Regions from separate parts of the Micromonospora sediminimaris genome, predicted to be linked through region 2. Evidence: riboswitches for the same ligand, from Rfam matches in the RefSeq annotation. Region 2 holds a riboswitch; the other holds the start of a gene.
The links. A riboswitch is a leader RNA that binds a small molecule or an ion and turns the genes downstream of it on or off. The one in region 2 is predicted to bind thiamine pyrophosphate.
Positions count from the first base shown of each region.

Region 1: another riboswitch for thiamine pyrophosphate. It lies ahead of thiE (thiamine phosphate synthase); the one in region 2 lies ahead of Vse01_RS23215 (ECF transporter S component).

Region 1 is NZ_BOPD01000008.1:16,587-19,991, reverse strand. Features, by position in the region: gene Vse01_RS05620 (ThuA domain-containing protein) at 1-853, opposite strand, end outside; TPP riboswitch at 1,250-1,359, shown strand; gene thiE (thiamine phosphate synthase) at 1,354-1,977, shown strand; gene thiO (glycine oxidase ThiO) at 1,974-3,152, shown strand; gene thiS (sulfur carrier protein ThiS) at 3,143-3,343, shown strand; gene Vse01_RS05600 (thiazole synthase) at 3,349-3,405, shown strand, end outside.
Region 2 is NZ_BOPD01000031.1:70,133-73,537, forward strand. Features, by position in the region: gene Vse01_RS23210 (ABC transporter ATP-binding protein) at 1-970, opposite strand, end outside; gene Vse01_RS23215 (ECF transporter S component) at 1,025-1,615, opposite strand; TPP riboswitch at 1,688-1,793, opposite strand; gene Vse01_RS23220 (permease) at 2,061-3,065, shown strand; gene Vse01_RS23225 (TIGR03943 family putative permease subunit) at 3,062-3,405, shown strand, end outside.

The DNA.
Region 1 (3,405 bases), on a different contig from region 2:
CCATCGGGTTGCTGGTGTTGCTGTCCAGGGTCACCTTCTCGAAGCTGGCGGCCCGGCCGGCACCGCAGTCGGCGTGCACCACCCCGGCAGCGGTCTGGATACCACCGAGCAGGTGTTGCCGGAACTCGGCGTTGGCGAAGGAATCCTGGGTGTGCCCGCCACCTGTGTACCAGGACCGGCCACCGTCGAAGTTCTGGCACCAGGCGATCGGGTGGTCGTGCCCCATCGCTCCGCTGCCCGGGCTGTAGCTGCGCTCGTCGAGCGAGGCCAGCACCTGCACCTGACGGGCGCGGGGGTTGGTGCGGAAGTTGTACCACTCGTCGTAACGGGACCACCGCTCCGGCAGGTGCCGGGTCGACTCGTGGGTGGTGTCCTCGACCTTCACCGTCGCCGTCTGGTTGGCCGGGTGGTTGTTGAAGTAGGCACCGACCAGTTGGCCGTACCAGGCCCAGTCGTACTCGGTGTCCGACGCGGCGTGCACGCCGACGTATCCGCCACCGGCGCGGATGTAGCGCTCGAAGGCCGCCTGCTGGCTGGCGTTGAGCACGTCACCGGTTGTCGACAACCAGATGACCGCCTGGAACCTGGCGAGGTTGGTGTCGGTGAAGGCGGCGCTGTCCTCGGTGGTGGTGACGGTGAACCCGTTCGCCGTGCCGAGTTGCTGGATCGCGCTGATGCCGGCCGGGATCGAGTCGTGTCGGAATCCGGCGGTCTTGGAGAAGACCAGGACGGAGAACGGCTCCACCGCCGCCGCGGCGACCGGAACGGTGGGGCGGGCGGCCTGAGCGGCGGCGGGGCCGGTGATCGGGGCCGGTGCGGCGGCCAGGATGAGTGCAAGGGCGAGTAACGCCATGGTGACTGCGGCGAGCGGGGCTCGGCGCCGACTGAGTCGGGGCACGAAGATCTCCTCTGTCCGTGGGACGGTTCGGAGTGGACGGCGGTGGTCACTCCCGTCGGTCCGACCGCCCATACCTGACGAGCGAGGTCTGGGTGCCGACTCAGCCGATCCGATCACTCAATTTGCGTTAGTGAATCTAGTTTCGAGCAAGGTGGAGCCTTGTAACGTTTTGGTAACGGGGCCATTCCTATTGGTGTGAGTCACTGCATATCCGGCCTTTTTCCGGCCGCCGTGCTGCCGCGAGTCCGTTCAGCAGGCCGTGGCGGAGTCGGCATGACCGGGTGGCCCGCGCCGCCACCGGCGGCGCGGGACGGGCTTGGCGGAGCCGGCGAAACGACGTACGGTGACACCCAACGAACCCACGGGAGCCCGGTGTACCGGGCTGAGAGGGGGGCTGTGAGCCCCCGACCGTCGAACCTGATCCGGGTAATGCCGGCGCAGGGAGGAGTGTTGCCGTGCCGTCCCTGGGACGACTGCATCTGATCACCGACACCCGAGCCGGGCGGGATCCGCTCGCCGTGCTCCGTGCCGTGCTTCCGGTGGCCCACACCCAGCTGGTGGTGCAGGTCCGCGTGGAGGACAGCGCGACCGACCGGCAGGCGTACGAGCTGACCCGGCAGGTGTTGGCCCTCGGTGCGCCGTACGGAGTGCCCTGCCTGGTCAACGACCGACTGCACGTGGCACTGGCCACCGGCGCCGCCGGCGGCCACGTCGGTGCCGACGACCTGCCCGTGGCGGCGGCCCGGGAGGTGCTCGGACCGGCGGCGGTGCTGGGCGCCACCGCGCGGGAACCGGCAACCGCGCTCGCGGCGGTAACCGCCGGGGCGAGCTACCTGGGGGTGGGGCCGTGCCGCGCCACCGCCACCAAGGACGGGCTGCCACCGCCGATCGGTGTGGCAGGTCTCCGGGCGGTGGTCGAGGCGGTCGAGGTGCCGGTGATCGCCATCGGTGGGGTGACGGCGGCGGACGTGCCCGAGTTGCGGGCCGCCGGCGCGTACGGGGTGGCGGTGGTCGGTGCGCTCTCCGGAGCCGCCGATCCCGCCCGCGCCGCCGCCGAGCTGGTTCGGGCGCTGACATGACCGGCCGCCCCGCCACCACCAACGTGGTGTCGCAGCGCCGGCCCGATGTGGCCGTCGTGGGGGGCGGGCCGATCGGGTGGGCGGTCGCCTGGCGGTGCGCGGCGCGCGGGTTGCGCGTGGTCGTGCACGATCCGGCACCCGGGTCGGGCGCCTCGCACGTGGCTGCCGGCATGCTGGCACCGGTCGCCGAGGCGTACTTCGGCGAGCGGGAGCTGACCGCCCTGCTTACCGAGTCGGCCGGCCGCTGGCCCGGGTTCGCCGCCGAACTGACCGAGGTGACCGGCGCCGACATCGGCTACCGGACCGAGGGCACCCTGATGGTCGGGCTGACCGTCGACGACCTCGCCGAGGCACGTCGGCTCTGGGCGTACCAGCAGGAGCTGGGGTTGCCGGTGACGCCGCTGCGCCCGTCGCCGCTGCGCGATCGCGAGCCGGCGCTGGCGCCCCGGGTGCGCGGCGGCGCGCTCGCCGCCACCGACCATCAGGTCGACCCGCGCCGGCTGGTACCGGCGCTGCGGCTGGCGGCGGAGCGGGCGGGAGCGGTGCTGGTCGCCGAGCCGGTGCGCCGGCTGTCCGACGTCACGGCCGGCGCGACGGTGGTCGCCGCCGGCTGCGGCAGCGCGGCCCTGACCGGCCTGCCGGTCCGTCCGGTCAAGGGACAGGTGCTGCGGCTGCGGGCGCCGGATGGCGGGCCGCCAGGCTTTCGGCACGTGATCCGGGGGTACGTCGATGGCGAGCACGTCTACCTGGTGCCGCGCGACAGCGGTGAGGTGGTCGTCGGCGCGACCGTCGAGGAGCGCTCCGACCTGGACGTCTCCGCCGGAGCGGTGCTGCGGCTGCTGCGGGCCGCCGTCGATCTGCTGCCCGAGATCGCCGAGTACGACCTGGTGGAGACGCTGGCGGGGCTGCGCCCCGGCACACCGGACAATGCGCCGATCCTGGGCCCGTTGCCGGGGCACCCGGACGTCCTGGTCGCCACCGGCCACCACCGGCACGGGATTGTGCTGACCCCGGTCACCGCCGACCTGATCACCGATCTGGTCACCGGGGAGGGCAACTCCGACACACTGCTGGCGCCCTTCCGGCCGGACCGGTTCGCCGACCCGCCCGGCGGCCTGGGCGCACCGGTCGCTGGCACTTTTCCGCACTCGACGGAGGAGAACTCGTGGAACTGACGGTGAACGGTGCCGGGCGCAGCCTGCCGGACGGACTGACCGTGGCCGACCTGGTCCGCGACATCACCGGCCAACAGCGCGGTGTCGCGGTGGCGGTCAACGGTGAGGTGGTGCCGCGTACCGGTTGGCCGGCGACGGTGCTGCGCGGCGGCGACCGGGTCGAGGTGCTCAGCGCCGCCCAGGGCGGGTGAGTCGGATGGACAGCGAATCGAGCGCCTTCGAGCTGGGCGGTGTCCGGTTCAACTCCCGGCTG
Region 2 (3,405 bases):
GCGAGTCCGTTCCGGCCAGTTCCGGGCTCGCCGCCAGCCGCCCGGTGCCGGGCCGGAGCAGCCCGCCGAGCAGCAGCGCCAGGGTGGACTTCCCGACGCCGTTCGGTCCGAGCACCGCGAGCGCCTCGCCGGCTCGTACGGTCAGGTCGGTGGCGGCCAGCCGGGGTGGCTGGCCGAGCTGTTCGGCGGTGAGCAGCACCTCGCCGGCCGGGCCGGCGGCCCGACGTGGCGGGATCTCCCGGCCGGGCACCCAGACCCCCTCGGCGGCGAGGGCGTCGCCGTGCGCGGCGAAGACGGCCTCCGGTGGGCCGTCGGCGCGGACCCCGCCGCCGGGTTCGAGCACCACCACCCGGTCGACCAGGGGCAGCGCCTCGGCGACCCGGTGCTCGACCAGGATCAGGGTGGTGTCGGCGTCCACCGCCCGGGTGAGCGCCGCGCGGATCAGGGCGGCACCCGCCGGGTCGAGGTTGGCGGTGGGTTCGTCCAGCAGCAGCAGGCCGGGACGCAGCGCCAGTACGCCGGCCAGGGCGAGTCGTTGCTGTTCGCCGCCGGAGAGCGCCGCGGTGGACCGGTCCCGGTGGTACGGGAAGCCCACCCGGTGCAGCGCCTCGTCCACCCTCGGCCAGATCTGGCCGGCCGGCACGCCCCGGTTCTCCAGCCCGAACGCCACGTCGTCGCCGCTGCGGGCCATGACGAGTTGGGACTGCGGGTCCTGGAAGACGATGCCGACCCGGTCCCGGGCCTCGTCGACCGGCCGGCCGTCGATCTCGATGCTGCCCTCGTGCTCCCCGGAGTCCTCGGGCAGCAGGCCGGCCAGCGCCGCCAGCAACGTGCTCTTCCCGGCCCCCGACGCCCCCAACAGCAGCACCTTCTCGCCGCGCTCCACCCGCAGCTCAACCCCGCGCACCGCCCAGCCACGCCTCCCGGCATGCCGCCACCCAAACCCCCGTACCCACACCCCCTCACCCATCCCACCCTCCTTTCTTCCTGACGGTTGCTGTGGAGATCGACACTGCCGGGGAGGTCAGACCAGGGGGCGTTCGCGGGCGGCGGGGAAGCGGTCGAGGACGCCGGTGCGGGCCAGGGCGCGGGTCAGGGCGTGCGCGCCTGCGCCGGCGATGACAGTGGCGCTGACGACGGTGAGCGCGGCGTAGGGCAGGCGGTAGGTGGCGATGTCGCGTTCGGCGTTCCAGTAGACGAAGTCGAAGATTGCCGCGCTGAGGCCAGTCAGCGCACCGGCCAGCAGGGCGATCGGCAGCCGGTAGGAGCGGTACCGGAAGGCGGCGAAGGCCAACTCGGCGCCGACACCCTGCATCAGGCCCTGCAACAGGACGATGGTGCCCCACTGGCTGCCCAGCAGGGCCGAGATGATCGCGGCCAGCAGTTCGCAGTACAGCGCGGCGCCGGGCTTGCGGATTACCAGGCCGCCGAGCACGGCCGGCACCAGCCAGACACCGTAGATGAGGGTCTGTGCCGGCGGGAAGAAGCTGAAGGCGCCCTCGGTGGCGCTCCACACCACGCCCCAGGCCCAGAAGATGACGCCGAAGGCGACGGCGATGACCGACGCCACCACGATGTCGATGGTGCGCCAGCGGTTGCTGTCGGTGGTTTGCACGATGATTGCTCCCAGTCCAGATGCGAACCAGGCAAGACGCACGCCCCGGCCGGCGGCGCCGAACGGTGGCGGGCTGGAGGTGGACCGAACTCCCTGCGCTGGCATTACCCAGATCAGGTACGGAGGGTCTGCGGGCGGACCCGCACTCTCAGCGCTGTGCGCTCCCCTGTCGGAGGTGTTGTCTGTCCCGCCGACGCTAACACCACGGAAGATCCACCGGCAATGTGATCTCCCCAGGTCACGACGGTTACTCGCATCCGATTGGTCCGGTGGCCGGGGGCTCCCGGAAGTCTGGCGAATCTGTGACATCCATCGACGTCATCCGCGCCGGACGGTAATCTCAGTCCGCCGATCCGCCACGGCCGAAGGGTGACGGGTGACCACAGACACTGACCGGGCCGTGCCGGGCGAACCGGAGCCCCGATCCTCGGCCGGGGGCGTCGACATCGAAACGCGCCCACCGGAGCCTGCCGGTGGCGAGTCACCCCGGCGCTGGCTCGGTGACCGGATCGGCTCGGTGGAGGTTCTCGCGGCGCTGCTGATCATCCTGATCATCTTTCGGGAGCCGATCGCCGCCGCCCTGGACGATCCCCGCATCCAGACCTGGACCACCGTCTTCGTCTCGATCATGGTGCAGGCAGTGCCGTTCCTGGCCTTCGGAGTGCTGCTCTCCGCCGTGATCGCGGTCTTCGTGCCCCGATCCTTCTGGGCGAAGGCGTTGCCCCGGCACCCGGCGTTGGCGGTGCCGGCAGCCAGCGCGGCCGGGGTGGTGCTGCCGGGCTGCGAGTGCGGTTCGGTACCGATCGCCGGGTCACTGATCCGGCGGGGCGTGACCCCGGCCGCCGCGCTGGCGTTTCTGCTCGCCGCCCCGGCGGTCAACCCGATCGTGCTCACCGCCACGGCGGTCGCCTTCCCGAACAACCCCGAGATGGTCCTTGCCCGGGGCGTCGCCAGTCTGATCGTCGCCATGATCATGGGGTGGCTCTGGCTGCGGCTCGGGCGCACCGAGTGGATCAGGATGCCGCGCCGCCCGGAGCTGGACGACGCGTCCCGAGGCCGGGCCTTCTGGGCCGCCGTACGTCACGACGTGACCCACGCCGGTGGTTTCCTGGTACTCGGCGCGATGGCCGCCGCCAGCATCAACGTGCTGGTGCCGGAGCGGTGGTTGCAGACCCTCGCCGACAACGCGTGGCTGTCGATCCTGGCGCTGGCGCTGCTCGCCGTGCTGCTCTCGCTCTGCTCGGAGGCTGACGCCTTCGTCGCTGCCTCGCTGTCCCAGTTCTCGCTCACGTCCCGACTGGTCTTCCTGGTGGTGGGGCCGATGGTCGATCTCAAGCTGATCTCGATGCAGGCCGGGGTGTTCGGCCGCCGCTTCGCCTTCCGGTTCGCTCCGACCACCTTCGCGGTGGCCGTGCTGGTCGCCGTCGGCGCCGGGGCGGTGCTGCTGTGAACCGGCAGGCGCAGGCGGTGATCCTGCTGCTGCTCGGCGGCGCGGTGATCCGGGCCAGCGTCACCGACCTCTACCTGCGCTACGTCAAGGAGGGCCTGCGTCCCTTCCTGATCGCCGCCGGCCTGCTGCTGGTCGCCGCCGCGATCATGACGCTCTGGTACGAGCTGCGCCCGCCGGCCCCCCGCGCGCTGGCCCCCGCCGACGGTCCCACCGTCGGCCCCGACCGCCCCGACGGGCATGACGGGCATGACGGGCACGGGCGCGCCCACCACGAGCCGCGGGTCGGTTGGCTGCTGATCCTGCCCGTGCTCGGCCTGCTGCTGGTCGCCCCGCCGGCCCT